3 regions of the Promicromonospora sp. Marseille-Q5078 genome follow, and region 1 is predicted to be linked to each of the others. Evidence: predicted binding sites of a transcription regulator. Region 1 holds the regulator's gene; each other region holds the start of a gene.
The links. The regulator LexA, encoded in region 1, represses DNA repair genes until DNA is damaged. The targets are predictions, from matches to a motif close to TCGAACANNTGTTCGA.

Region 2: the regulator LexA is predicted to act here: its motif matches at 5,654-5,669, upstream of imuA' (DnaE2-dependent mutagenesis accessory factor ImuA').
Region 3: the regulator LexA is predicted to act here: its motif matches at 6,820-6,835, upstream of ACQFYA_RS02030 (HNH endonuclease signature motif containing protein).

The regions. Positions count from the first base shown of each region.
Region 1 covers NZ_JBNPQG010000001.1:1,923,675-1,933,345, forward strand. Annotated here, with positions in the region: gene miaA (tRNA (adenosine(37)-N6)-dimethylallyltransferase MiaA) at 1-561, shown strand, start outside; gene dapF (diaminopimelate epimerase) at 558-1,484, shown strand; gene ACQFYA_RS08910 (class I SAM-dependent methyltransferase) at 1,505-2,107, opposite strand; gene hflX (GTPase HflX) at 2,231-3,808, shown strand; gene ACQFYA_RS08920 (ATP-dependent DNA helicase) at 3,884-5,944, shown strand; gene ACQFYA_RS08925 (L-lactate dehydrogenase) at 5,954-6,913, shown strand; gene lexA (transcriptional repressor LexA) at 6,941-7,753, opposite strand; gene ACQFYA_RS08935 (LysM peptidoglycan-binding domain-containing protein) at 8,006-8,344, shown strand; gene nrdR (transcriptional regulator NrdR) at 8,500-9,048, shown strand; gene ACQFYA_RS08945 (DUF5302 domain-containing protein) at 9,104-9,364, shown strand; gene serA (phosphoglycerate dehydrogenase) at 9,448-9,671, opposite strand, start outside.
Region 2 covers NZ_JBNPQG010000001.1:2,147,700-2,157,370, forward strand. Annotated here, with positions in the region: gene ACQFYA_RS09940 (acyl-CoA dehydrogenase family protein) at 1-1,059, shown strand, start outside; gene ACQFYA_RS09945 (acetyl-CoA C-acetyltransferase) at 1,125-2,357, shown strand; gene ACQFYA_RS09950 (helix-turn-helix transcriptional regulator) at 2,377-3,234, opposite strand; gene ACQFYA_RS09955 (SDR family NAD(P)-dependent oxidoreductase) at 3,336-4,043, shown strand; gene ACQFYA_RS09960 (MaoC family dehydratase) at 4,065-4,568, opposite strand; gene fabG (3-oxoacyl-ACP reductase FabG) at 4,565-5,332, opposite strand; gene imuA' (DnaE2-dependent mutagenesis accessory factor ImuA') at 5,746-6,564, shown strand; gene ACQFYA_RS09975 (Y-family DNA polymerase) at 6,564-8,282, shown strand; gene ACQFYA_RS09980 (error-prone DNA polymerase) at 8,366-9,671, shown strand, end outside.
Region 3 covers NZ_JBNPQG010000001.1:429,871-439,541, forward strand. Annotated here, with positions in the region: gene ACQFYA_RS01990 (3-oxoacid CoA-transferase subunit A) at 1-516, shown strand, start outside; gene ACQFYA_RS01995 (3-oxoacid CoA-transferase subunit B) at 513-1,220, shown strand; gene ACQFYA_RS02000 (4-hydroxybenzoate 3-monooxygenase) at 1,217-2,449, shown strand; gene pcaH (protocatechuate 3,4-dioxygenase subunit beta) at 2,446-3,216, shown strand; gene pcaG (protocatechuate 3,4-dioxygenase subunit alpha) at 3,209-3,961, shown strand; gene ACQFYA_RS02015 (lyase family protein) at 3,954-5,456, shown strand; gene ACQFYA_RS02020 (alpha/beta fold hydrolase) at 5,453-6,295, shown strand; gene pcaC (4-carboxymuconolactone decarboxylase) at 6,292-6,747, shown strand; gene ACQFYA_RS02030 (HNH endonuclease signature motif containing protein) at 6,963-8,651, shown strand; gene ACQFYA_RS02035 (metallophosphoesterase family protein) at 8,777-9,671, shown strand, end outside.

The DNA of each region.
Region 1 (9,671 bases):
GAGCTCGCCCGGCTGGACCCCGACGCCGCGGCGTCGATCGGGCCGCACAACACGCGCCGGATCGTGCGCGCGCTCGAGGTGATCGAGCTGACCGGCCGCCCCTACACGGCCAACCTGCCCCGCCAGGAGCACGTGCGCCCGGCGGTGCAGATCGGGCTGGACTGCGACCGCGAGGTCCTCGACGCCCGCGTCGCCCACCGGGTCGAGCGGATGTGGGACGAGGGGCTGATCGAGGAGGTCCGTGCGCTCGCGTCGCCGGAGCAGGGCGGGGCGGGGACCGGGCTCGGCACGACGGCCGCCCGCGCCGTCGGCTACGCCGAGCTGCTCGCGTGCTGGCGCGGCGAGCTCACCCTCGACGGCGCGCGCGACGCGATCGTCGCGAACACCCGCCGCCTGGCCCGCAAGCAGATGGGCTGGTTCGGCCGCGACCCGCGCGTGACGTGGCTCGACGCCGGGTCGCCCACGCTGCTCGACGAGGCGCTCGCGGTGGTGCGCGCCGCCGACTCCGGGGCCCTGCCCGCGCCCGGGACCGGCCTCGTGCGCCGTAGTCTGGGCTCATGACGCTGCGCTTCACCAAGGGTCACGGCACCCAGAACGACTTCGTGCTGGTCGCCGACACCCGCGGGGACCTCGACCTGACCCCCGAGCAGGTGCGGCGCCTGGCCGACCGGCGCGCGGGGATCGGCGGCGACGGGGTCATCCGGCTCGCCCCGACGGCGGCCGTCGCCCGCGCGGGCGAGGAGATCGCCGACCGCGTCCTTGCGGAGGAGCCCGGCGCGATCTGGTTCATGGACTACCGCAACGCGGACGGCTCCGTGGCGCAGATGTGCGGCAACGGCGTGCGCGTCTTCACGGCGTTCGCCGAGCAGCTCGGCCTCGCCGACCTCGACGACGGGCAGGAGCTCGCGCTCGGCACGCGCGCCGGCGTGCGGCGCGTGCGCAAGGAGCCCGGCGGCTGGTACGCCGTCGACATGGGTGCCTGGTCGCTCCCCGGCGGGGAGGAGGCCGCCGCCCGCGGCGCCGACGCGGCGGTCCTGGTGGCCGGCTGGGACGCCCCGCGTCCGGCGCTGAGCGTCGACATGGGCAACCCGCACACGGTGGTCGCGCTCGCGCGGGCCTCCGAGCTCGCCGAGGCCGACCTGACCCGCGCCCCGGAGGTCGACCCGGTGCCGCCGGAGGGCACCAACGTCGAGCTCGTCGTGCCGCTCGCGGAGACGACGGACGACGAGGGCCGCACGGTCGGGCACGTGCGCATGCGCGTCCACGAGCGCGGCGTGGGCGAGACCCAGTCGTGCGGCACGGGTGCGTGCGCCGCGGCGCTCGCGGTCCGCACCTGGTTCGCGGCCGGCGCGGAGGGCCCCGTGCCCGACGTGTGGGAGGTCGAGGTGCCCGGCGGCCTGGTCCGCGTCCGGCTGCTCGAGGGCGGGAACGTCGAGCTCGCCGGCCCCGCGGAGCTCGTGTTCAGCGGCGAGACCGAGGTCTGACCGGGGCAGGCGGCGGGTCGTCAGCCGACGCGCAGCACGCGGAAGCCCTTCGACGACGCCGCCCGTTCGACGTCGCGACCCAGGTCGGCCTCGATCCAGCGGGCCAGCGAGTCGGACCCGAGGTTCTTCTGCACGACCAGCCATGCCGCGGCGTCCGGCGCGAGGCGGGGGAGCCAGGTCCGCAGCAGGCCGTGCAGCACGGACTTGCCCACGCGGATGGGCGGGTTCGACCAGATCGCGGCGAACCGCACGTCGTCCGGCACGTCCTCGGGGCGCACCGCCCGGAGGTTGTCGAGGCCGAGGCGGCCCGCCGTCGTGCGCAGCAGGTCGAGGGCGCGCTCGTTGACGTCCACGGCCCACACGGTCGCCCCGGGCGAGCCGAGCGCCATGGTGAGGGCCACCGGCCCCCAGCCGCAGCCGAGGTCGAGCAGGTCGCCGGCCGCCGGCGGCTCCGGCACCTCGCGCAGCAGCACCCGCGTCCCCTTGTCGATCCCGCCCGGGGAGAACACCCCGGAGGCGACGTCGACCTCCACGTCCTGGCCGGCGAGGTGTACGACGGCGCGCCGGCGGTCGGCGGCCGAGGCCGGCTGGGCCGTGAAGTAGTGGTCGGGCTGCTCGGTCACGCGCCGATCCTAGGTCGCCGCACCCGGGCGGGGGAAAAACTCTCCACCGGGACGATCTGGCGTGGGACCCTTGTTGTAGCCATGTGGCGGCCGGACCGCCGATCCCGACCCGAGAGGCACACCTTGACCCACAGCCCGACCAACCCCGACACCCCGCAGGCCCAGGAGCCGTCCGCCGGGGCCGGCGGCCCCGAGACCTCGGCGGACGCGCGCCGCGAGGCCGAGCGTGACGCCCAGGCGATCGCGCAGGACGTCGTGGCGCGAGTGCTCGCGCGGGCCGGTACGGCGCGGTCGGAGGGTGCCACGGTGCACACGACGCACGACGGCGAGCAGCTCGACCTCGAGGAGCGCATCTCGCTGCGCCGCGTCGCCGGGCTCTCCACCGAGCTGGAGGACGTCACCGAGGTCGAGTACCGCCAGCTGCGCCTGGAGCGCGTGGTGCTCGTCGGCCTGTTCTCCGGCGGCGAGGCCGCGGCCCGCGACGCCGAGGTGTCGCTGCGCGAGCTCGCCGCCCTCGCCGAGACCGCCGGCTCGCAGGTGCTCGACGGCCTGCTCCAGCGCCGCCAGAAGCCCGACCCGGGCACCTACCTCGGTTCCGGCAAGGCGGCCGAGCTGGCGGAGGTCGTCGCGTCCGTCGGCGCGGACACCGTCGTGGCCGACACCGAGCTGGCGCCCTCCCAGCGGCGTGCGCTGGAGGACATCGTCAAGGTGAAGGTGGTGGACCGCACCGCGCTGATCCTCGACATCTTCGCCCAGCACGCCAAGTCCCGGGAGGGCAAGGCGCAGGTCGAGCTGGCGCAGCTCGAGTACCTCCTGCCGCGCCTGCGCGGCTGGGGCGACTCGATGTCCCGCCAGGCCGGCGGGCAGGTGGGCGGTCAGGGCGCCGGCATGGGCTCCCGCGGCCCCGGCGAGACCAAGATCGAGCTGGACCGCCGCCGCATCCGCAACCGCATGGCGAAGCTGCGGCGGGAGATCGCCGCGATGGCTCCGTCGCGCGAGACGAAGCGCCTCGAGCGCAAGCGGCACGCGGTGCCCAACGTGGCGATCGCGGGCTACACCAACGCCGGCAAGTCCTCGCTCCTCAACGCGCTGACCGACGCCGGCGTGCTGGTGGAGAACGCGCTGTTCGCCACCCTCGACCCGACGGTGCGCCGCGCGCGCACCGAGGACGGTCGGCCCTTCACGCTGACCGACACCGTCGGCTTCGTGCGGCACCTGCCGCACCAGCTCGTGGAGGCGTTCCGCTCCACGCTGGAGGAGGTGGGCGACTCGGCGCTGCTGCTGCACGTCGTCGACGTCTCCCACCCCGACCCGGAGGGCCAGATCGCCGCGGTGCGCGAGGTGCTCGCCGAGATCCCCGGTATCGCCGACGTGCGCGAGGTCGTCGTGCTCAACAAGGCCGACGTCGCCGACCCGGCGGTGGTCGGCCGCGTGCAGCGCCGCGAGCGGCACAGCGTCGTCGTGTCCGCCCACTCGGGCGAGGGCATGGCCGAGCTGCGCGAGCTCGTCGCGGCCGAGCTGCCCCAGCCGCAGGTCGAGATCGACCTCGTCGTGCCGTACTCGCGCGGCGACCTCGTGCACCGCGCGCACGAGGTCGGCGGGTCCGTGCAGGAGGAGCACCTCGCCGAGGGCACCCGCCTGCGCGGCCGGGTGGACGAGGGCCTCGCCGCCGAGCTGCGCCACGTCGCCGTCACCGCCTGACCCCGACGGCGGAGCGGCGCCCACGGGCTGTGGGCGCCGCGGCCGGAGGTCGGCGGACCGCCCTAGGATCGACGGGTGACCTCCGCCGACACCCCCGACGCCCAGACGCTCCTCGACCTGGCGGTGGGGGCCCTCGGCGGAGGCCGCCGCGACGGCCAGCACCAGATGGCGACGGCGGTCGCCGAGGCCGTCGACGAGGGGCGGCACCTCCTCGTGCAGGCCGGCACCGGGACGGGCAAGTCGCTGGCCTACCTCGTGCCGGCCGTGCGGCACTCGGTGGTCGACGGCAAGCGGGTGCTCGTCTCGACAGCGACCCTGGCGCTGCAGCGGCAGGTCGTCACGCGAGACCTCCCGCTCGTGGCCGAGGCGGTGGGACCGCGGCTGCCGCGGGTGCCGAAGGTGGCGCTGCTCAAGGGCTGGCACAACTATCTGTGCCGGCACAAGGTGACCGGCGGCTACCCGGTGGAGGGCGCCACCCTCTTCGACCTCCCGGCCGACCCCGGGCCGGGTGAGGGGGCGGGCGCCGAGCAGCACCCGGCGCCCCCCGCGCCCCGCGCCAAGGGCGCTCGCGCCGACGACGCCACGACCCTCGCCGACCACGTGCGGCGCCTGCACGCGTGGGCCGACGAGACCGACACCGGCGACCGGGACGACCTCGTGCCCGGCGTCCCCGACCGGGCGTGGCGCCAGGTGTCCGTCACTGCCCTGGAGTGCCTGGGCAACCGCTGCCCGCTGCTGGCCGAGTGCTTCCCGGAGCACGCGCGTGCCGCGGCGCGGGAGGCCGACGTCGTCGTGACCAACCACGCGATGCTCGGGATCGCCGTCTCCGGGAACCCCGGCGTCCTGCCGGAGCACGACGCCGTCGTCGTCGACGAGGCGCACGAGCTCGCGGAGCGCGTGACGGCGGCCGCCACCGTCGACATGTCCCTCACGGTGGTGGAGCACGCGGCACGCCTCGCGCGCCGACACGGGGGCACCGAGACGGAGTCGCTGGACGCGGCGTCGCAGCGGCTCGGGTCCCTCCTCGCCACCGCGCCGGCGGAACGCTTCCCGCTCGGGCTGCCGGACGAGCTGCGCGCGGCCGTCGGGGCGGTGCGCGACGCGGCGCGCGAGCTGCTCACCCGCCTCAAGCCGCAGGGCGAGGCGAAGGGGCAGGGCGCGCCCGACGCCGGGATGAAGATGGCGCAGTCCGCCGTGCTCCAGCTCTTCGAGGTCGCCGAGCGGATGGCGGCCGAGGACACGACGTCCGACGTGCTGTGGTGCTCGCGCCCGCCCGAGAACGCGCCCTGGGCGGGCGACGGCATCACCCGGCTGCACGCGGCGCCCCTCGCGGTCGCGGGCCTGATCCGCACGCACCTGCTCGGCGAGGCGACGGGCGTGTTCACGTCCGCGACGCTCACCCTGGGCGGCACGTTCGACCCGGTCGCGCGCTCGCTCGGCCTCGCCGGCTCCGGCGGGACGGACGAGACGGCGGACTGGAGCGGCCTGGACGTCGGCAGCCCGTTCGACTACCCGCGCCAGGGGATCCTGTACGTCGCCCGCCACCTGCCCGCGCCGGGGCGCGAGCCGACGACGGACGCCCAGCTCGACGAGATCGCCGGCCTGATCGAGGCCGCGGGAGGACGCACGCTGGGGCTGTTCTCGTCGCGGCGCGCGGCCCTCGCGGCGGCCGAGGCCATGCGCGAGCGGCTCGACGTGCCGGTGCTGTGCCAGGGGGACGACCAGCTGCCCACGCTGGTGCGCGCCTTTGCGGACGACCCGGCCACCTGCCTCTTCGGCACCTTGTCGCTGTGGCAGGGCGTCGACGTGCCCGGGCCGAGCTGCCAGCTCGTGCTCGTGGACCGCATCCCGTTCCCGCGCCCGGACGACCCGGTGAAGGCGGCCCGCGCGCGGTCCGTCGAGCAGGCGGGCGGCAACGGGTTCATGCAGGTCTCGGCCACGCACGCGGCGCTGCTGCTCGCGCAGGGGGCCGGCCGCCTGGTTCGCACGTCCGAGGACCGCGGCGTGGTCGCGGTCCTCGACCCGCGTCTCGCGACGGCTCGGTACGGGTCGTTCCTCACCCGGTCGATGCCGGACTTCTGGCCGACCACGGACGGCGAGCTCGTCCGTGCTGCGCTGCGGCGGCTCGACACCTAGCCTGGGGCCGTGGACGGCACACGCAGTACGACCAAGCTCGCGATCGTCGGCGCCGGCGCGGTGGGGTCCACCCTCGCGTACGCCGCCCTGGCCCGGGGGGCGGCCCGCTCCGTGGCGCTCATGGACGTCAACCGCGCCAAGGTGGAGGCGGAGGTCCTCGACCTGCGGCACGGCGGCATGTTCATCCCGCAGGCGGAGATCGAGGGGTCCGACGACATCGAGGTGTGCCGGGGCGCGGACGTCGTGGCGGTGACCGCGGGCGCGAAGCAGAAGCCCGGCCAGAGCCGGCTGGACCTCGCCGAGGCGACCGTCGGGCTCACGCGCACGATCCTGCCGCGCCTGCTCGAGGTGGCCCCCGACGCCGTCTACCTCATGGTCACCAACCCCGTGGACGTCGTCACGTACGCCGCCCAGGAGATCAGCGGCCTACCCCGCGAGCGGGTCTTCGGGAGCGGGACGGTGCTCGACTCCTCGCGGCTGCGCGACGCCGTCGCCCGGCACTGCGGGGTCGCCGTCGGGAACGTGCACGCGAATATCGCGGGCGAGCACGGGGACTCGGAGATCGTGCTGTGGAGCTCCGCCTCCATCGCCGGCGTGCCGCTGCTCGACTGGCGTCCGTTCCGGGGGCGCCCGCCTCTCGACGAGCCGGCCCGGCACCGGATCGCCACCGACGTGGTGGAGTCGGCCTACCGGGTGATCGCCGGCAAGGGGGCGACCAACTACGCGGTGGGGCTGGCCGCGACCCGCATCATCGAGGCGGTCCTCAACGACGAGCACCGCGTGATGAACGTGTCGTCACGGCTCGACGGCTTCTACGGGATCGACGACGTGTGCCTGTCCGTGCCGTCCCTGGTGGACCGGCGCGGGGTCGCGGAGACGATCGACACCCCGCTGTCCGACGACGAGCTGGCCGGCCTGCGCGCCTCGGCCGAGAACATGCGGTCGGTGCAGCGCCGGCTCGGCCTCTGAACCCGCAGGGTCGCCCTGCCGGCCGGCTCAGAGGCTGCGGAGCACGGCCACGACCCGGCCCAGCACCTGGGCCTCGTCACCGGGGATGGGGGAGTAGGCGGCGTTCTGCGGCATCAGCCAGGTGTGGCCGTCGGCCTGCTTGAAGGTCTTCACCGTGGCCTCGTCGTCGATCATCGCGGCCACCACCTCGCCGTTCTCGGCGACGGGCTGGCTGCGCACCACGACCCAGTCGCCGTCGCAGATCGCCGCGTCGACCATGGAGTCACCGGCGACCTTGAGCAGGAACAGGGCGCCGTCGCCCACGATCTGACGGGGGAGCGGGAACACGTCCTCCACCACCTGCTCGGCGAGGATCGGCCCGCCGGCGGCGATCCGGCCCACGAGCGGGACGTACGAGGGGGCCTGCGCCGGCTGGGCGTCCGACCCGGCGACCGACCCGGCGACGAGTCCCTGCGGGAGCGCGGCGGCGGACCCGGTGTCGCCGTCGGCCGTCGGGGCCGAGGGGTCGACCACCTCGATCGCGCGGGGACGGTTGGGGTCGCGCCGCAGGTAGCCCTTGCGCTCCAGGGTCGTGAGCTGGTGCTTGACGGAGGAGGGGCTCGCGAGGCCCACGGCCTCGCCGATCTCGCGCATGGTCGGGGGATACCCGCGCGCCTCGACGGAGCTGCGGATCGTCTCGAGCACACGCCGCTGGCGCGGCGTGAGCCGGTCGGCCGAGGGGGCGAGCTCGCTCACGGACGCGAGCGCGGTCCCGGTGCCGCCGGCCACGTCCTCCGGGGTGTCGCTCGGCGCCGTCCACGGCGCCGGAGCCGCCGGGGCCTGGTCCCGTCCGCTGGTCATCGCGTTCTCCGTCCTGCAGGGGCGCGGCCCGCGGGCGGGCCGATGAAATCCGACAAACCTTCCATCGCGCTGCTGGTCACTCTAGGACAGTTCCGCCCCGACATCAAACATCTGTTCGATCAGACCTCGACCGTGTCGTCGCGACGTGGTACACCTAGTACAGCAGTTCGACGTACAGGTGTTCGACGAACGGATGTTCGACGAAGGCGCCGCCCGCGGGGCGGCGCGGCGACGTGGACCGGAGGCAGGACGATGCAGAACCCGCGCAGCACCACCGACGCACCGGGCTTCCTCGGCCTCGGGGGGCTCCGGCTCACCCGGCGGGGCAGGGTCGTGATCGCCCTGCTCGCTCTGGTGGTCCTCGTCGGTGCCGGCCTGATCGGGCAGCGCGCGGTGGCGGAGTCGCCCGGGTCCGGCGTCGAGGTCCGGCTGCACACGGTCGCCCCCGGGGAGACCCTTTGGCAGTACGCGCAGTCGGTGCGCGACTCGGGTGACGACCTGCGGGACGTGGTCGCGGAGCTGCGCGACCTCAACGGCCTCGCGACGGCAGAGCTCCGGACGGGGCAGGTCGTGCTCCTGCCGCTCGACTGATCGGCCACGGGTCCGCCGCCGCGCTGCTTCCGTCGTGGTGTCCGCCGCGAGCCGGCGCCGGTGGCAGGATGGACCTGCTTGCGCCTGGAGTCGCCCGCCGCTTACCTTGTCGGGCAGCCGGGCGCCGGTCCGGAGCCGAGCGCAGGAGACCAGCGATGCACTGCCCGTTCTGCCGCCATGCGGACTCGCGAGTCATCGACTCGCGCACCTCCGACGACGGTTCGTCCATCCGCCGACGGCGGCAGTGCCCGGCGTGCCAGCGCCGCTTCACCACGATCGAGACCGCCAGTCTGTCGGTCGCCAAGCGCTCCGGCGTCACCGAGCCGTTCAGCCGCGACAAGGTCGTGGCGGGGGTGCGCAAGGCGTGCCAGGGCCGGCCCGTGAGCTCCGACGACCTGGCCCTGCTGGCGCAGAAGGTGGAGGAGACGCTCCGCGCGTCGGGCCGCCCGGAGGTCGAGGCGAACGAGGTCGGGCTCGCGATCCTGGGGCCGCTGCGCGAGCTGGACGAGGTCGCCTACCTGAGGTTCGCCAGCGTCTACCAGTCGTTCGAGTCGCTGGAGGACTTCGAGAGCGCGATCGTCTCGCTCCGCGCCGAGCGGGAGGCCCGGGACGACGGCGAGTCGTCGGCGGACGACTGTGGCTCGTCCGACCGCGACGGTGCGACGTCGGGGGCGACGGTCGCGGGGCGCGACACGGCCCGCTGAGGGATCCCCGCCCGGTCCGGGCGAAATGCCCTGGCGTCTCCCAAGGTGCCAGGGCATGCTGGACCGCACCAGGTGCTGCGCGGTCCGCCGTGCGAGCACGCCCACCCCGACGGACCACGAGGTGACCGTGATGACGACGGACGACTCCAAGGCGGCGAAGCCCTCCGAGGACACGAAGGCGCGCTTCCGGGAGGCGCTGGAGCGGAAGAACGCCGCCAGCCACCCGACCGCCGGCAAGGACGGCAACACCGGCCAGGTGCACGGTTCCGAGACCGCCGGGCCGGTGCAGAAGATGTTCCGGCGCAAGTCCGGCTGAGCCGCTCGGCCGCACGCCGGCCGCACGTGCGAAGGGCCTCCCCGGGGAACCGGGGAGGCCCTTCGTGCGTGGGGGGGCCGGAATCAGCCGGCCGCGGGCCCGGGCGGGAACTCGGGCCGCTCGAAGGCGTCCCGGATGCGCAGGCGGATCGTGGAGTCCATCGCCTGCAGCTTCGCCGAGGCGCCGCGCTGCGTGACGTCGGAGATGTCGGTGACCACGTAGCCGACCTCGCCGCGGGTGGCGAGCATCTGCGCCTCGATGTTGGCGCCGTGGTCGGCGAACACCTGGTTCACCCGCGCGAGGACGC
Region 2 (9,671 bases), 220 kb from region 1:
GACGACTACTGGGAGCGGTCGGACTGCCCGGTGCACCTGTTCAAGCCGTTCGCGGCGCTCGGCACGGTGGGCGCCGCCTGGTCGGAGACCGCCGGCTTCGCCAGCTCCGCGGTGTTCCGCGGCTGGATCGGGATGGAGCTGGCCCGGGTCGACTCCTCGTTCTGCACCTTCATCGGGGTCTCCAGCGGCCTGGCGATGAGCTCGATCGGCCTCGGCGGGTCGCCCGAGCAGCGCGAGCAGTGGCTGCCCCCGATGGCGCGCGGCGACCTCATCGGCGCCTTCGGCCTCACCGAGCCGCTCGCGGGCTCCGACACCGCCAAGGGGCTGCGCACCACCGCCACCCGGCACGGCGACACCTGGGTGCTGCACGGTGCCAAGCGCTGGATCGGCAACGCGACGTTCGCCGACGTCGTCGTGATCTGGGCCAAGGACACGGCCGACGACCAGGTCAAGGGCTTCCTCGTCCGCCAGGGCGCGCCGGGCTTCACCGCCACGAAGATCGAGCGCAAGCAGTCGCTGCGCATCGTGCAGAACGCGGACATCGTGCTCGACGGCGTCGAGGTCGCCGAGGCGGACCGACTGCAGGGGATCGACAGCTTCCAGGACGTCGCGAAGGTGCTGCGGGTGACGCGCGACGGGGTCGCGTGGCAGTCGCTGGGCACCATGATCGGCGCCTACGAGGCCGCCGTCGCCTACACCAAGCAGCGCGAGCAGTTCGGGCACCCGATCGCCAGCTACCAGCTGGTCCAGGACAAGCTCGCCACAGCGCTCGCCAACGTCACCGCGAGCTTCGCCGTCTGCGTCCGCGTGTCCCAGATGCAGGACGAGGGCACGCAGCGCGACGCGCACGCGGCGATGGCCAAGTCGTTCGTCACGACCCGGATGCGCGAGACGGTCGCGCTGTGCCGCGAGTCGCTCGGCGGCAACGGCATCCAGCTCGACCACGGGGTCGCCCGCTACTTCGCCGACGCGGAGGCCGTGTACACGTTCGAGGGCACCCGCGACATGAACAACCTCATCGTCGGGCGCGAGATCACCGGCCACGCCGCGTTCGTCTGACCGGCGTCTGAGTGGCGCGCACCGGGACGAGCAGACCGACCAGACCGACTGTCGAAGGAGACATGATGACCGAGGCGTACATCGTCGCCACCGCGCGCTCGCCGATCGGCCGCGCGTACAAGGGCTCGCTGGCCGGCGCGCGCGCCGACGACCTCGCCGCCCGGATGGTCCGGGCGGCCGTCGAGAAGGTCCCCGGGCTGGACCCGGCCCGCATCGACGACCTCATGCTGGGCTGTGGCCTGCCCGGCGGCATTCAGGGGATGAACATGGCCCGGGTGGTGGCCGTGCTGGCCGGCTGGGACACCGTGCCGGGCACCACGGTGACGCGCTACTGCTCGTCCAGCCTCCAGACGACCCGGATGGCATTCCACGCCATCAAGGCGGGGGAGGGGGACGTGTTCGTCTCCGCCGGCGTCGAGTCGGTCAGCGGCATGGCGGTCGGCTCCAGCGACGACATCCCCGGCGTCGACCTCACCAACCCGCGCTTCGCGCAGGCGCTCGAGCGGACGGCGAAGCGCGCCGTCGGGGACGCCCCGGGCTGGACGGACCCCCGTGCCGAGGGGCTGCTGCCCGACGCGTACATCGCCATGGGGCAGACGGCGGAGAACGTCGCCGCCATGCGGGGCATCACGCGCGCCGACCAGGACGAGTTCGCGGCGCGCAGCCAGCAGCGGGCCGCCGCGGCGATCGCCGACGGGTTCTGGGCGCGGGACATCACGCCCGTGACGCTCGACGACGGCACGGTCGTCGCGGCGGACGACGGGCCCCGCCCGGGGACGACGGTCGAGAGGCTCGCGACGCTGGAGCCGGTGTTCCGCCCCGACGGCACCGTGACGGCAGGCAACGCCTGCCCGCTCAACGACGGCGCGGCGGCCGTCGTCGTGGTCTCCGAGCGGGTGGTCGAGGAGCTGGGGCTGCAGCCGCTCGCCCGCATCGTGTCGACCGGGGTCACCGGCCTCTCGCCGGAGATCATGGGGCTCGGGCCCGTGGAGGCGAGCCGACAGGCGTTGGCCAGGGCAGGGCTGAGCGTCGACGACATGGACCTGGTGGAGATCAACGAGGCGTTCGCCGCCCAGGTGATCCCGTCGGCCCTGGAGCTCGGCGTCGACGAGGACCGGCTCAACGTCCACGGCGGTGCGATCGCCGTCGGGCACCCGTTCGGCATGACCGGCGCGCGCATCACCTCCACGCTCATCAACGGGCTGGAGGTGACCGGGGGCCGCTACGGCCTGGAGACCATGTGCGTCGGCGGCGGGCAGGGGATGGCGATGGTGCTGGAGCGCGTCGGCCGGCCGTGACGTCCGGGGACGGGGCAGCTCACCCGACGAGCGACTGCGTGCCCAGCACGACGGCGAGCGCGAGGCGGTCGGCGTCCTCGGAGCCCGGCTCGGCGCTGTAGACCATGATCCGCAGGTCGTCGCCCGCGACGACCAGCGTGTCGCAGTCGACGGCGATGCGGCCGACCGACGGGTGCTCGACGACCTTGTGCCGTGACGGGTCCTCGCGCCGGACGATCGGCGCCGACTCCCAGAGCTCGACGAACCGCGGGCTCCGGGCGCCCAGCTCGTCGACGAGGCGCTGCACGCGGGGGTCCGAGGGGTACCGCGCCGTCGTCAGGCGCAGGTCGCCGACCAGCCCGGCGACCAGGTCCGCGTGCTCCTCGGCGGTGTGCACGACGCGCGAGGCCGGGCCGACCAGGTGGCGCCAGAGCGCGTTGCGTTCGATCCCGCGCCACGCCGTGGTCGCGCCGAGGAGGGCGTCGTACGGGGTGTTGGCGACGACCAGGGTCCACGTCGCGTCGTAGACCGCGACCGGGTTGCCCGCCAGCCGGTCGAGCAGCCGCTGCACGCTCGGCGGGATCCGCGACGGGACCGCCCCGGCGTCGGGCACCGGCAGCCCGCCGAGGCGGAACAGGAGCTCCCGCTCGGGGTCCGAGAGCCGCAGCGCCCGGGCGAGCGCCTCGGTGACCTGGGCCGACGGGGAGGTCGCCCGGCCCTGCTCGAGGCGCGTGAGGTAGTCCATGGAGATGCCCGCGAGATCCGCGAGCTCCTCCCGGCGCAGCCCCTTCGCCCGGCGCCGGCTGCCGACCGTGACACCGGCCGCCTCGGGCGCGACGCGCTCGCGCCACCGTCGCACCGCCGGACCGAGCTCGTTGATCCGCTCGTGGGACACCATCCTCCGAGTGTGCGGCCCGGACGACGCGCTGTCCTGGCCCTGGCAGTCCTACGACAGGGCGACGACTGCCTGGGCCGGGCCGACGGGGCGATGCTCGAACCATGACGACCACACTCATCACCGGTGCCACCCAGGGTCTCGGCAGGGAGACCGCCCGACAGCTCGCGGCCGCTGGCCACACGGTCTGGGTCGCGGCCCGCGACGAGGCCCGCGGCCGTGCCACGGCCGAGGAGCTCGGGGCGCGCTTCGTCCTCCTCGACGTGCTCGACGACGCCTCCGTCGCGGCGGCCGCCGCCCTCGTCGAGGCCGAGGGCGGGCTCGACGTGCTGGTCAACAACGCGGGGATCGAGCCCCGCCTGGCCGGCAACGCCGTCCCGACGCCCGCGGACGAGTCGGCCGACGACGTCCGGCGGACCCTCGAGACCAACGTGCTCGGCGTCGTGCGCGTGACGCACGCGTTCCTGCCGCTGCTGCGGCGCTCGGCGTCCCCGGTGATCGTCAACCTGTCCAGCGGCCTCGGGTCGCTGGCCGGCCTCGGCGACCCGGACGGCCCCACGCACTTCTACCCGGGCCTGAGCTATCCGACGTCGAAGGCCGCGGTGAACGCGCTGACGATCCAGTACGCGAAGGCCTTCCCGGCGTTCCGTGTCAACGCCGTCGAGCCGGGGTTCACGAGGACGGGCCTCAACGGCCGGACCGGGACGCAGACCGTCGCGGAGGGGGCCGAGATCGTCGTCCGGATGGCGCAGGTCGGCCCCGACGGGCCGACCGGCACCTTCGTCTCCCGGCACGGCGAGCTGTCCTGGTGACCGGCCGTGGGCCCGGCGCGGTCAGCCTGCCGGGACGTACAGGGCGAGGGTCTGCGCGACGAGCGCCGGCTTGTCGACGCCCTCGATCTCGACCGTCACCGTGGAGGCCAGCCGCACGCCCTGCGCGACCGTCTCGGCGCCGGTGAGCTCCGTCGTCGCGCGCACGCGGGCGCCGGCGGGCACGGGGTGGAGGAACCGCACCTTGTCCAGGCCGTAGTTCATCGCCATGGCGACGCCGTCCACCTCGACCAGCGACGAGGCCAGCCGGGGGAGCAGGGACAGGGTGAGGAACCCGTGGGCGATCGTCGTGCCGAACGGTCCCGACGCGGCGCGCGCGGGGTCGACGTGGATCCACTGGTGGTCCTCGGTGGCGTCGGCGAACGCGTCGATGCGCCCCTGCTCCACCGTGAACCACGCGCCGGTGGCCCGCTGCCCGACGGCGTCCGCCAGCGCGGCGGGCGAGGCGACCCGGACCGTGGACGGCGCCTCGGGCGTCCCGTTCGTCCCGGGGGCTGCGGCGCTCATGCCTTCGGCCCGCCCGCCACGTAGAGCACCTGGCCCGAGACGAACGACGCCTCCTCGGAGGCGAAGAACGCCACGGCGGCGGCGATGTCCTCGGGGCGCCCGGCGCGGCCGACCGGCACGTCCTTCGCGGCGGCCGCGAGGAAGTCGTCCAGGGAGACGCCCACCCGCTCGGCGGTCGCGGCGATCATGTCCGTGGCGATGACGCCGGGTGCCACGGCGTTGGCGGTGACGCCGAACTTGCCCAGCTCGATCGCGAGGGTCTTGGTGAAGCCCTGCATGCCCGCCTTCGCGGCGGAGTAGTTCGCCTGGCCGCGGTTGCCGAGCGCGGACGTGCTGGACAGGTTGACGATGCGGCCCCACCCGGCCGCGACCATGTGCGACTGGACCGCCCGGGACATCACGAACGCGCCGCGCAGGTGCACGCGCAGCACCGCGTCCCAGTCGTCCTCGGACATCTTGAACAGCAGGTTGTCGCGCAGGATCCCGGCGTTGTTGACCAGGATGGTGGGGGCGCCGAGCTCGTCGGTCACGCGGGCGACGGCGGCCTCGACCGCCGCGGCGTCGGCGACGTCCACGCCGAGCCCGATCGCGCGCCCGCCGCCCGCGACGATGCCGGCGGCGGTGTCGGCCGCCTGCTCCTCGAGGAGGTCGAGGACGGCGACGGCGTGGCCGTCGGCGGACAGGCGGCGGGCGGTCGCGGCGCCGATGCCGCGGGCTCCTCCCGTGACGATCGCGGTGCGGGGCTGGGGTGCCTGCTCGGTCATGCGGGGTCCTCTCCTCGATGGGACGACGGTGCGGACGCGACGACGGGGGCGCAGGTCCGGGCATGGCGCGCGACGGTGCGCGGCGGGACGCCGGTGGGCGGCACGGGCACGACCTCCTCGTCGTCGGTGCTGGCGCCCCCAGTGTGGACCGCGGGGCGCCGGGATCGACATACCGACTGCGCGGTATGTCGAGTGCAGCGTACAGGAAGCGCGCCGCGCGAGGGCGCCTGCACCCGGCCTGCGGGTCGCGCTGCGGGTCGGGCCGGGCGGCCGACCTGCGCGGTTGACAGGCGCCGTCGGCGCGACGTCTACTGACAGTGTTCGAACAAGCGTTCGAATCCGACGCCGGACGTCGCGCGTCGTGCAGGTCTGGTCGTCCGGGTGCTCGCGCGCCGGGCCCGGGAGGAGGTCGCGTGACGGTCGTCGCCCCTCCGCGTAGTACCGCGGCACCTGCCCCCGCACCCGGCCCGGCACCTGGCTCCGTCCCCGTCCCGGGCCGGGCCGCCGCCGCCCGGGCGGCGCTGCGGGCGGCGGAGCAGCGCACCGGGCGGGGGAGCCCGGAGCCCGACGGCCGGCTGCTGCCGGTGCACCCCGGGCTGGCCGCGCTCCTGCCCGGGGGCGGGCTGGCCGCCGGCACGGTGCTCGCCGTGCGGGGCTCGACGACGCTCCTGCTCGCCCTGCTGGCGGAGGCGTCGCGGTCCGGCGCGTGGGTCGCGCTCGTCGGTGCGCCCGCGGTCGGGATGCTCGCGGCCGCGGACGCGGGGATCGCGCTCGGCCGGACGGTGCTCGTGCCCGCCCCCGGCCCGGACGCGCCGGCCGCGGTGGCCGCGCTGCTCGACGGGATGGACGTGGTGGTCGTCGGGCCGGGCGCCACGCTGCTGGACGCCGACCGCCGTCGCCTGGCCGCGCGCGCCCGGGAGCGGGGCGCGGTGCTGGTGGCGCAGGCCGCGTGGCAGGGCGCGCACGTGACCCTCGACGCGCGGGGCGGCACCTGGTCCGGCGTCGACCACGGGGCGGGCTGGCTGCGCCGCCGGACCCTGCGCGTGCGTCGCGCGGGTCGCGGCGCCGCCGCGCGGCCGGTCGACATCGAGGTGGACGTACCGCTGCGGGTCGAGCGCGTCGTCGGGGGCGACCCCGTCGCGGCGGGCGCCGTCGCCGGCACGCGCACCGACGGGGACGTCGCCCGGCGCGCCGGGGACCGGGCGGCGGGCCCCCGCCTGCGGGTGGCGTGATGGCGGGCGACGCACCGGACGGCACGGGGTCGGGCGGCGGGGCGCGGACGTCCGCGCTGTGGGTCCCGGACTGGCCGGTGGTGGCGGCGCTGACGGCCGCCGGCCTGGACGCGCACGTCCCGGCCGCGGTGCTCGGCGCCCGCTCGGGCGGCGGGACGGGCGCGGGGCACAGCGTCGTGGCCGTCTCGGCCGTCGCCCGCGCCCAGGGGGTGCGGCGGGGGATGCGGCGCCGGCAGGCGCAGGAGCGCTGCCCCGAGGTGGCGTTGCTGCCGGCCGACGACGCCCGCGACGCGCGCGAGTTCGAGCCGGTGGCGCTCGCCGCCGAGACGGTGGTCGCGGGCCTGGAGGTGGCGCGCCCGGGCCTGCTCCTGCTGCCGGCCGGCGGGGCGGCGCGCTACCACGGCTCGGAGCTCGCGCTGGCACAGGCCCTGGTGGGGGCCGTCGCCGCGCGCACCGGGCACGAGAGCCAGGTGGGCGTGGCCGACGGGCTGCTCGCGGCGGTGCTCGCCGCCCGCGAGGACGCCGTCGTGCCCGCGGGCGGGTCCGCGGCGTTCCTCGCCGACCGCCCCGTGGGGGAGCTGGTGCACGCCGTCTGCGACCCGACCGGGGTGGCCGCCGTGCGCGAGGCGGCGGGGCTGTGGTGGCGGCTCGGCCTGCGCACCCTCGGCGACCTGGCGCGCCTGCCCGCCGCGAGCGTGCAGGCCCGCTTCGGCGACCTGGGCGTGTGGGCCCAGCGACTGGCCCGCGGGGAGGACCTGCGCCCGCCCGCCCGCCGCCGGGTCGAGGAGGACCTCGCCGTCGCGGAGGAGCTCGACCCGCCCGCGCTGCGGGTCGACGTCGCGACCTTCGCCGCGCGCCGCCTGGCCACCGCGTTGCACGACCTGCTCGCCTCCCGCGGCCTGGCCTGCGGGCGGCTGCGCATCACCGCGCGCACGACGGCGGGCGGGGACCTCGGCGGGGACGACGTCGGCGGCGACGGGGAAGGCGCGGTGCTGGAGCGCGTGTGGCGCACGGACGACGCGGCCGCGGGCGGGATGAGCGCGGCGCGGATCACGGACCGGGTGCGCTGGCAGCTCGAGGGGTGGCTCACCGCGGCGTCCGCCCGGCGCGGGGGAGAGGCGGACCCCGTCGTCGCGCCGATCGCGCACCTCGCGCTGGCGGCCGAGGACGTCGTCCCGGCGACGACGCACCAGCCCGGCCTGTGGGGGGCGGACGCCGGCGAGGGCGAGCGCGCCCGGCGTGCGCTCGGGCGGGTGCAGGGCCTGCTCGGCGGGCACGCCGTGCTCACGGTGGAGCTGCAGGGCGGCCGCGGTCCCCGCGACCGGGTGCGGCTCGTCCCCTTCGGCACGGAGGGCGACGCCGGTCGTGACCCCGACCAGCCCTGGCCGGGCGCCCTGCCGAGCCCCGCGCCCGCGGGCCTGCCGGACGAGCCGGTGCCCGCCCGGCTGCTCGACGCGACGGGGCGCGACGTCGTCGTGGACGCCCGGCTCGCGATGAGCGGCGAGCCCGCCGCCGTCGAGCGCCCGGGCGATCGGGGCGGGGCGCGGGACGTGGCGGCGGTGACGGGCTGGGCGGGGCCGTGGCCGCTCGCCGAGCGCTGGGGGTCCGCCGGCGGCGGGGCCCGCCGCGTCTACCTGCAGGCGGTGCTCGACGACGGCCGGGCGCTGCTGCTGGCGCAGTCCGGCGGCACCTGGCAGGTGGAGGCGTTCTATGACTGAGGCGGAGGTGCAGCGGAGGGTGGGGGCCGAGGTACGAGGCGCGCGCCGGGAGCGGAACCGCAGCCTCGGTCGTCAGGAGAGCCATGACTGAGGCGGAGCGGGGCAGCGGCTACGCCGAGCTGCACGCCCACTCGGCGTTCAGCTTCCTCGACGGCGCGTCGCACCCCGAGGAGCTGGCGGCCGAGGGCGCCCGGCTCGGGCTCGACGCGCTGGCGCTGACCGACCACGACGGGCTGTACGGGGTGGTGCGCTTCGCGGAGGCCGCCCGGAAGGTGGGGCTGCCCACCGTCTTCGGTGCCGAGCTGCACCTGCCGGCCCCGCTGACGCCCGGGGCGGCGCCGGGCACCGCCGGGAGCCGGCCGGTGCTCGACCCGCCGACCGGCGTCCCCGACCCGCGGGCCACCCACCTGCTGGTCCTGGCGCGGGGCGACCAGGGCTACCGGAACCTGTCCCGGGCGATCGCGACCGCGCACCTGGAGGCGGGGGTCAAGGGCAAGGCCCGGTACGACCTCGAGGGGCTGGGCGGCGAGGCGGGTGGCGAGTGGCTCGTGCTCACGGGGTGCCGCAAGGGCGCCGTCCGGCGCGCTCTCACCGCACCGGGCGGCGGCGTCGGGGCCGCGCGGCACGAGCTCGACCTGTTGACCGCCACCTTCGGCCGCGACAACGTGGCCGTCGAGATCACCGCCACCGGCGACCCGCGGGACGCCGACCTGCACGCGGCGCTCGCCGGCCTGGCCCGCGAGGCCCGGCTGCCGCTCGTCGCGACGACGGACGCGCACTACGCCCGCCCGCGCGACGCCGACCTGGCGGGGGCGCTGGCCGCGGTGCGGGCGCGGTCCTCCCTGGACGGCCTGGACGGCTGGCTGCCCGGCGCCCCGACTGCGCACCTGCGCTCGGCCGCCGAGATGCGCGTGCTGCACCGGCGGCACCCGCAGGCCGTCGCCACGGCGGCCGCGCTCGCGGCGGAGTGCGCCTTCGACCTGCGCCTGGTGGCGCCGAACCTGCCGCCCTATTCCGTTCCTGACGGGCACGACGAGGCGACCTGGCTGCGCGAGCTGGTGCGGCGGGGCGCCACCGACCGGTACGGGCCGCGCCCCGCCCCCGGCGTCCCCGGCAACGAGCGTGCCTGGGCGCAGATCGACCACGAGCTGCGCGTCATCGAGCAGCTGACCTTCCCCGGCTACTTCCTCGTCGTCTACGACCTCGTGGAGTTCTGCCGGCGGGAGGGCATCCTGTGCCAGGGCCGCGGGAGCGCCGCCAACTCGGCGGTCTGCTACGCGCTGGGCATCACCGCCGTCGACGCCGTGAAGCACGGCCTGCTGTTCGAGCGCTTCCTCGCGCCGGAGCGGGACGGCCCGCCGGACATCGACATCGACATCGAGTCGGGGC
Region 3 (9,671 bases), 1.5 Mb from region 1:
GACGCCCTCGCGCGGCTGGTGCGCGACGGCCGGGTGCGCCGCATCGTCTGCTCGTTCCCGCGGCAGGTGGACTCGTGGCACTTCGACGCCGCGTACCGCGCCGGCCGCATCGAGCTGGAGCTCGTGCCGCAGGGCAACCTCGCCGAGCGCATCCGTGCCGCGGGGGCGGGGATCGGGGCGTTCTTCACGCCCACCGGATACGGCACGCCGCTCGCCGAGGGCAAGGAGACGCGGGTGCTCGACGGCGTGCCGATGGTGCTGGAGACGCCGCTGCGGGCCGACGTCGCGCTGGTCAAGGCGCACCGCGCGGACACGGCCGGCAACCTCGTCTACCGCCGCACGGCGCGCAACTTCGGGCCGGTGATGGCCACGGCCGCGGAGCGCACGGCGGCCCAGGTGCGCGAGGTCGTGCCGGCGGGCGCCCTCGACCCGGAGGCCGTCGTGACGCCCGGCATCTACGTGGCGGCCGTCGTGGCCCTGGACAGCACGACCGCCGTCGCGGGGGTGAGCGCATGACCGACCGTACGGGGACGTCGGGCACGTCGCGCACCTCGGGGACGACGGGCACCTCGGGAACGGCGGCGGGGCCCCTGACCAGGCAGCAGCTCGCGGCGCGGGTCGCCGCCGACATCGCGCCGGGCTCGTACGTCAACCTCGGCATCGGCCTGCCGACGCTCGTGGGCGACCACCTCCCGGCGGGCTCCGGCATCACGCTGCACACGGAGAACGGCATGCTCGGCATGGGCCCCGCCCCGGCGCCCGAGGACGTGGACCCCGAGCTGATCAACGCGGGCAAGGTGCCGGTCACGGAGCTGCCGGGGGCGTCGTACTTCCACCAGGCCGACTCGTTCGCGATGATGCGCGGCGGCCACATCGACGTGTGCGTGCTGGGCGCGTTCCAGGTGTCGGTGGGCGGCGACCTGGCGAACTGGTCGACGGGCGCGCCCGACGCGGTCCCGGCCGTCGGCGGCGCGATGGACCTCGCGGTGGGCGCCCGGCGCACGGTCGTGATGATGACCCTGCTGGCCAAGGACGGGTCGCCCAAGGTCGTCGAGGGGTGCACGCTGCCGCTCACCGGCGTCGGTTGCGTGTCGCGGGTCTACGCCGACCGGGCGGTGCTCGACGTGGGTCCGGACGGCGCGTCGGTGGTCGAGCGCTTCGGCGTGGGGCACGCGGAGCTCGAGGACCTGCTCGGCCTGACCCTGGGCGGCGCCGAGTGACGGGCCCGGCGACGACGAGGGTCGAGCGCACGCAGGTCGCCATCGTGGGCGGCGGCCCGGCGGGGCTGCTGCTGTCGCACCTGCTGCACGACGCGGGCGTCGAGCACGTCGTCCTGGAGTCCCGCACCCGCGACGAGATCTACCGCACCACCCGCGCGGGCATCCTCGAGGCCGGCTCGGTGTCCACGCTCGTGGACGCCGGCATGGACCGCGTGCTGCGCGAGGGCGACCGGCACGACGGCATCACGCTGCGGTTCGACGGCGAGAGCCACCGCGTCGACCTGCACGGCCTCACCGGCAGCGCGGTGTGGCTGTACCCGCAGACGGAGGTGTTCACCGACCTCGCGGACCGCGCCGCGGAGAACGGCGCGGACGTGCGCTGGCAGGCCGCCGTCACCGAGGTGCTCGACCTCCGCACCGACACCCCGGGCGTGCGCTGGACCGACGCCGACGGCGGGGAGCACGAGCTGCGCTGCGACGTGCTCGTCGGCGCCGACGGCTCGCGCTCGACCTGCCGGCACACGCTGCCCGAGGACCTGCGGCGGCACTACGTGCACGAGTACCCGTACGCCTGGTTCGGCGTCATCGTCGAGGCGCCGCGCAGCGCCGCCGAGCTCGTGTACACGGCCTCGGAGCACGGGTTCGCGCTCATCAGCCAGCGCACCGAGACCCACCAGCGGATGTACTTCCAGTGCGACCCCGACGAGGACCCCGCCGGCTGGGACGACGCGCGCATCTGGCACGAGCTCCAGCGGCGCGTCGCCGGGGCGGACGGATTCCGCCTCGTCGAGGGGCCGGTCACCGAGCGGTCGGTGCTGCGCTTCCGGTCGTCGGTCCTCGAGCCCGTGCGGCACGGCCGCATGCTGCTCGCCGGCGACGCCGCGCACACCGTTCCCCCCACGGGCGCCAAGGGGCTCAACCTGGCGCTCGGGGACGTCGTCGTGCTGCACGACGTGCTGACCACCTGGTTCGCTCGGGGCGGACCGGGAAGCGCCGCCGACGACCTGCTCGACGAGTACGGCCGGCGCGTGTCGGAGCGCGTGTGGCGGGCGCAGCACTTCTCGGCCTGGATGAGCCGGATGCTGCACTCGCACCCGGCCGAGTCGGGCTTCGAGGCCCGCCGCCGGGTCGCCGAGCTGCGCATGCTCGTCGCGTCGGAGAGCGGGCGCAGGTTCCTCGCCGAGGGCTACACCGGCTGGGGGCCGATCATCACGGAAGGAGCGAAGTGACCGAGAGCCAGACGGACCTGTCCACCGAGATCCGGGCCAGCCACCAGGCATACCGCGACGCGCTGTCCGAGGGCGCGCCGGAGGAGACCGGCCCGGTGCGCGACTTCGCGCCGTACCGCAGCTCCCTGCTGCGCCACCCCACCAAGGACCTGCGGCACGCCGACCCGGAGACGATCGAGCTGCTCTCGCCCGTCTTCGGCGAGCGCGACATCGGCCCGCTCGAGGCGGACCTCACCGTCCAGCACGGCGGCGAGCCGATCGGCGAGCGCATCGTGGTGGCGGGCCGTGTGCTCGACGGCGCCGGGCGCCCCGTGCGGGGCCAGCTCGTCGAGGTGTGGCAGGCGAACGCGGGAGGCCGGTACATCCACAAGCGCGACCAGCACCCGGCCCCGATCGACCCGAACTTCACCGGGGTCGGCCGCGCCCTCACCGACGACGACGGCTGGTACCGGTTCACCACCATCAAACCCGGCCCGTACCCGTGGAAGAACCACGTGAACGCCTGGCGCCCCGCGCACATCCACTTCTCCCTCTTCGGCACGGACTTCACGCAGCGCACCGTGACGCAGATGTACTTCCCCGGCGACCCGCTGTTCGCCCTCGACCCCATCTACCAGTCGATCCGCGACCCGCAGGCCCGCGACCGGCTCGTCGCCGTCTACGACCACGCGCTCACCTCCCCCGAGTGGTCCACGGGCTACCGGTGGGACATCGTGCTGTCGGGATCGGGCCGCACCTGGACGGAGCCGGAGGACGACGATGAGTGACACGACGCGCCCCGCGGCGCCGGGCGCCGCCACCCCCGCTCTGCGACCCACCCCCGGGCAGACGGTGGGCCCGTTCTTCGCGTTCGGGCTGCCGTACGACCGGGGGAACGAGCTGGTCGAGCCCGGCACCCCGGGCGCGGTGCGCCTGCACGGCACGGTGTCCGACGGCGCGGGCCGGCCCGTGCCCGACGCCCTGCTGGAGATCTGGCACGCCGACCCCTCGGGCGCCGTCCTGCAGCGCCCGGGCTCGATCCAGCGCGACGGCACGTTCACCGGCTGGGGCCGCGCCGAGACCGACCGCGAGGGCAGGTACTGGTTCCGCACGCTCGAACCCGGCCCGACCGCGCCCGGGAAGGCCGCCGTGATCGCCGTCGCGGTGTTCGCCCGCGGCCTCACCGACCGGCTGTTCACGCGCTCCTACCTGCCGGACGACGGCGACCCGGACAGGGCGGCGGCGCTCGCCGCCGACCCGCTCCTCGCCGGGCTGGAGCCGGAGCGTCGTGCGACGCTCGTCGCGACGCGCGAGCCCGACGGCTCGCTGCGCCACGACGTCCGGCTGCACGGGGAGGGAGAGACGGTGTTCCTCGACCTCGGGCAGGGCACGCCCGGTCACGCACCGCCGCCGCAGCTGTCCGACCACGTGCACGGCGTCGTCCGCGGCGTGGCGGCCGGCCCGCCGTCCGACCCGCTGGTTGAGCCTGTCGACACCCGCGAGCCTGCAGGACCGGGGGCCCGCCGTGCCTGACGTCGGCCTCCTCACCCCGGGCGCGGACCTCGGCCGCGGGTCGCCCGCCGCCGTCACCGACGACGTCGCGGTGCTGCGGGCGATGCTCGCCGCCGAGGCCGCGTGGGTGCGCGCCCAGGTGCGCTGCGGCGTCGTGCCCGCGGCGGTCGGGTCCGTCGTGGACCGGGCCGTGGTAGCGCTCGCGGGGGACGACGGGGCGGCGCTCGCGCTGGCGACCGAGGTGGCGCGCGACGCGGCCGCGGGCGGCAACCCCGTGATCCCGCTGCTCGCCCGGCTGCGGACCGCCGTCGAGGCCGGCTGCGGGACGGCCGTGGCCGCCGGGACGCCGGTGGCCGACGTCGTCGGCGCGGTGCACGCCGGGCTCACGTCGCAGGACGTGCTCGACACCGCGCTCGTGCTCGTGCTGCGCGACGCCGGTCGCGCGGCCGACGCGGGCCTTGCGCGCGCCACCGCCGCGGCGGCCGGCCTCGCGCGCCGGTACCGCGACCTGCCCGCGCTCGGGCGCACGCTCACCCAGCCCGCGGTGCCCATCACGCTCGGCGCCCGCTGCGCCGGGTGGCTGCAGTCCCTCGCGGAGGCGCGGGCGCGGCTCGACGACGCGACCCGCGCGCTGCCGCTCGCGTTCGGCGGCGCGGCCGGGACGCTCGCGCCCCCGTCGGTCGGGCCTGTCGAGACCACGTCGACCTCGGAGGCAGTGCTGCGCCCCGTCGACGCGGCCCCGTCGGTCGAGCCTGTCGAGACCACGTCGACCTCGGAGGCAGCGCTGCGCCCCGTCGGCGCGACCCCGTCGGTCGAGCCTGTCGAGACCACGTCGACCTCGGAGGCAGCGCTGCGCCCCGTCGACGCCTGGGCGGCCGAGCTGGGCCTGCCCGTGACGGCCGGGCCCTGGCACGTCACCCGGTTCCCGGTGGTCCGCGCGGCCGCCGCCCTCGCGGAGGCGTGCGCCGCGCTGGGGACGGTCGCCGTGGACGTCCTGGTCGGCGTGCGCGCCGAGGTGGGGGAGCTGCGCGAGCCCGCCGCCCCCGGCCGCGGGGCGTCGTCGGCGATGGCGCACAAGCGCAACCCCGTGCTGTCCGTGCTCGTGCGCCGGTCGGCGCTCGCGGCCCCCGCGCTGGCGGCGCAGGTGCTCGCGTCCGCGGGCCAGGCCGTCGACGAGCGGCCCGACGGCGCGTGGCACGCCGAGTGGCCCGCGCTGCAGCAGCTCGCGCGGCACGCCGTCGCGGCGTCGCACGCGGGCGCGGAGCTGCTCGAGGGCCTGGAGGTCGACGAGGCGGCCGTCGCGCGGAACCTTCGTGAGCACCTCGGCGCGGGTCCGGGCGCGCGCGACCCGGGGGACGACGAGGAGGCCGGCGGCGCGCGAGCCGGCGCGGACGACGTGGTGGACACCGGCGCGGCGGCGGTCGTCGTCGACCGGGTGCTGGCGCGGTACGCGGGCACGGGTCCGGGCCCGGCGCACCGGGCACCCGCCGCCGTCCCCGAGGGAGGCGACCGATGACGACGCCCGACCTCGGCGCGGTCGCGTTCGCGGTGCGTGACGCGACCCGGCCGCTGCTCGTGCTGGGGCCGTCGCTGGGCACGTCGGTCGAGGCGGTGTGGCACGACGTCGTGCCGCTGCTGGACGGCGAGCTCGACGTCGTCGGCTGGGACCTGCCCGGGCACGGGTCGTCGCCCGCGGTGGAGCCGGGCACGCTGGACGACCTGACCATGGCGGACCTGGCGGCCGCGGTGCTGGCGCTCGTCGACCGGGCGCAGGCGGAGCGCGGCGACGCCGGCGCGCCGTTCTGGTACGCGGGCGTGTCCGTGGGCGCGGCCGTCGGCCAGCAGCTGCTTCTCGACGCGCCCGGGCGGGTGCGCGGCGCGCTCCTGTGCTGCACGGCGGCGCGGTTCGGCGAGCCCGGGCCGTGGCGCGAGCGGGGCGCGCTGGTCGCCGCGGCGGGCACGCCCACGCAGGTCGCGGCCGCGGCGGGCCGCTGGTTCGCGCCGGGGTTCCTGGAGCGCGCCCCCGACGTGGGCACGCGCCTGCTCACCGCGCTGCAGACCGCAGACCGGTTCGGCTACGCCGCCGTGTGCGGGGCGCTGTCGCGGTTCGACGTGCGTGACCGGCTCGCCGGGGTCGACGCGCCGGTGATCGCCGTCGCCGGTGCCGACGACCCGGCCACCACCCCGGACGACGTCGCGGAGGTGGCGCGCGGCGTGCGGCGCGGGAGGCTCGTCGTGATCGACGGCGCGGCGCACCTCGCGCCCGCCGAGCGGCCGGGTCGCACCGCGGCGCTGGTCCGTGACCTGGTGACCGACCTGGCGACGGACCGGGTGACCGAGGAGGCAGGGAGATGACGACGGCACGGCACGACGACGGGCACGGCGACGGCCGTGTGGGCAACGGGCGTGTGAGCGACGGGCGCACGGGCGACGAACGCCGGCGCGAGTCCGGGACGGCCGTGCGCCGCGCGGTGCTCGGTGACGATCACGTGGACCGGGCGCAGGCGGGGACGACGGCGTTCACCGCCGACTTCCAGGACCTTGTCGCGCGGTACGCGTGGGGCGAGGTCTGGACGCGCCCGGGCCTCGACCTCCGCAGCCGGTCGATGATCACGCTCACCGCGCTGGTCGCCGGCGGGCACTGGGAGGAGCTCGCCATGCACGTGCGCGCGGCCGTCCGCAACGGGCTCACCGTGGACGAGATCCGCGAGGTCCTGCTCCAGACCGCGATCTACTGCTCCGTCCCGAGCGCCAACCGCGCGTTCGCCGTCGCGCAGCGGGTGCTCCACGAGGACGGTCTGGCCTGAGCGGACGGCGCGGTCGCCGCCGTCCACGGACTCCTGATCTGCCCTTGTGAGGTGTGCGCGCGCCCGCTACTCTCGAACACATGTTCGAAGACGACGGGGAGAGGGCGGTCCCCCACTTGCCCGGCCGCCGCCGTTCTCGGGCAACCGGCTCCGGCGCGGCCTGTGCCCCGGTCGCGCCGGAGCCGTACACGTCGCGCGCACCGTTCGTCACGACGGTGCGCGCGACGGTTCTCGAACGCGCGATCGCCGGGCTTCTCGGCAGCGACCAGATCGACACGGTCAAGGTCCGGCCCGGAGCCCGGGCCGGACAGCTGGCCGCCGGCGACCTGGCCGTCGAGGTGGTCGACGAACCTGCTGGCGTCCGGGCGGGCACCGGCACGCTCGTGGGTCGTCCGGACGACTCCGACGACGGCGCTGTCGACCTGCACTGGGCGCCCGGCGGCGCGGTGGTCGACAGCGACAGTCGTGCCGACAGCCGTGCCCGGGTGTCCGGCGGTGTCCGGGGCCGGGCTGCGGCCGAGCCGGTCGACGCAGATGCGGGCTGCCCCGACGACCGGCCCCTGCTGGCGCTGCTGGATGCCATGAGCCCGGGCCCGAAGCTGGCGAGCACGCTGGCGTCGCTGGACGAGGCGAAGCTGGACGACTTCACGATCCTGGAGGTGCTGGCCGCGTGGGAGCGGGTCGCGGCCTGGGCGCAGGCAGGGTCCGCGCGGGTGCTCGCGGAGATGCTGGAGCGCACGCGGGGGTCGTCGCGGCACGAGTTCGTGGCCGACGCGGTCGCGGCACGGCTCGGCCTGACACGGCACGGTGGGGCGCAGCTCGTCACGGTCGCGCACGGGACGTCGCGGCTGCCCGAGGTGGCGGACGCGCTGGCTTCCGGTGTCGTCGACCGGCGCAAGGCGGAGGCACTGATCGACGCCGGGCGCCTTCCCGACCGCCTCCGCCGCGAGGCGGTCGCCGAGGTGCTGCCCGACGCGGAGCGCCTCACGGCACCGCAGATCCGGGCGCGGATGCGTCGTGCGGAGATCGCGGTGGACCCGGACGGGGCGGACGAGCGGTACCGCGCGGCCCGGGCCGAACGGTTCGTGCGGCTCGAGCCCGTGGACGACGCGATGGCCTACCTCACCGCCTACCTGCCCGCGGACGACGCCGCCCGCGCGTTCGCCGCGATCGACGACGTCGGCCTCGCGCTGCGCCGCGCTCCCGGGGAGGCGCGGCGGCTGGACGAGTGCCGCGCCGACGCGTTCATCGCCCTTGTCACCGGACAGATCGACACCGCAGGGAAGGCTGCCGCGGCCGGCGGCGCTGCGCCCCGCCGCAGGGCCGGGGGAGGTGTCCGGGTGTCGGTGGCGGCGTCGACCCTGCTGGGCTCGGACGACCTGCCGGCGATCCTCGCGGGCCACGGCCCGATCCCGGCCGCGATGGCGCGGGCGCTCGCGTCCGACCCGGACGCCGTCTGGCAGCGGCTGTTCACCGACCCGGCGAGCGGGGTGCTGACGGACGTGTCGTCCCGCACCTACCGGCCGGGCGCGGCGCTGCGGGCCGCGGTCGTCGCGCGTGACGTCACGTGCGCGTTCCCCGGCTGCCGGGTGCCCGCCGCGTCCTCGGACCTCGACCACGTCGCACCGTTCGACCCGACCGCCGACGCCCCGCAGACGCACGGTGCCAACCTGCACGCGCTGTGCCGCACCCACCACCGCGCCAAGACGGTCGGCGGCTGGCAGGTCGCGCGGGACCCGGCCACGGGCCGCACCACCTGGACCGCCCCGACCGGCCACCGGTTCGCCCGCGACCCGGTGTCGCACGACCCGCGCACGTCGCTGCCTCCGCACCGAGACCGCGCCCGAGATCGCGACCGAGACCCAAGCCGCGACCGGCACCGGGACGGGCCACCGCCCTTCTGAGCGCGCCCTCCTGAGCGCGCCTCCGGAAAGCGCGCAGCGCGCGTCCCGCCCTGTTCGGGATCTGTCCATGGGGGGTTCATCGCCCGGCCCGTCGGGCGACCCTCGTGCCGCCTACGTTCCGGGGCATGAGCGAGCAACGGAACGAGCACGTCGACGTGTCCACCGGCACCGAGCAGGCTACCGACCAGACGACCGAGCAGACCACCGCGGACGAGCGGTCCGGCCTCGGCCGCCGCACCTTCATGACCCTCACCGGCCTGGGCGCGGCGGGCACCGCCGTCGCGGCGGCCCCGTCGGCGGCGGCGTCGGCCGGCGGTGCGACGTCCGCCGCGGGCGGACGCACCCCCCAGCTGAGATTCCGCAAGGACGGCACGTACACGATCGTGCAGTTCAACGACACCCAGGACGACGAGAAGATCGACCGCCGCACGCTGGAGCTCATGCGCGCGGTGCTGGACGACGAGCGCCCGGACCTGGTGATCCTCAACGGGGACAACATCACCGGCGGCTGCGACACTCCGCTCGAGATGCGGCAGGCCATGAACAACGTGGTCCAGCCGATGGAGGAGCGGCAGGTCCCCTGGGCGATCACGTTCGGCAACCACGACGAGGACTCGACGCCCACCAGCGGCGTGGACGAGGAGCAGATGCTCGCGTTCTACCGCTCGTACCGCCACAACGTGAACGGCCCGACGGCCACGGGGGTGACCGGCCAGGGCAACTCGCACCTGTTGATCGACGGCACGAACGGCCGGCCCGCCTTCAACGTGTGGCTGCTCGACTCGGGCCGGTACGCCCCCAGCACGATCGCGGGGCAGAACCTCACGGGCTACCCGACGTGGGACTGGGTGCGGATGGACCAGGTGGACTGGTACTTCCGCACGTCCGTCGAGCTGGAGAAGCGCTACCGCCGCGCGATCCCGTCCCTCATGTTCATCCACATCCCGCTGTGGGAGTACCGCTTCATGTGGTTCGGCTCGGTGGACGGCCGTACGGCGGCGGACCACGAGCGTGGCGTCG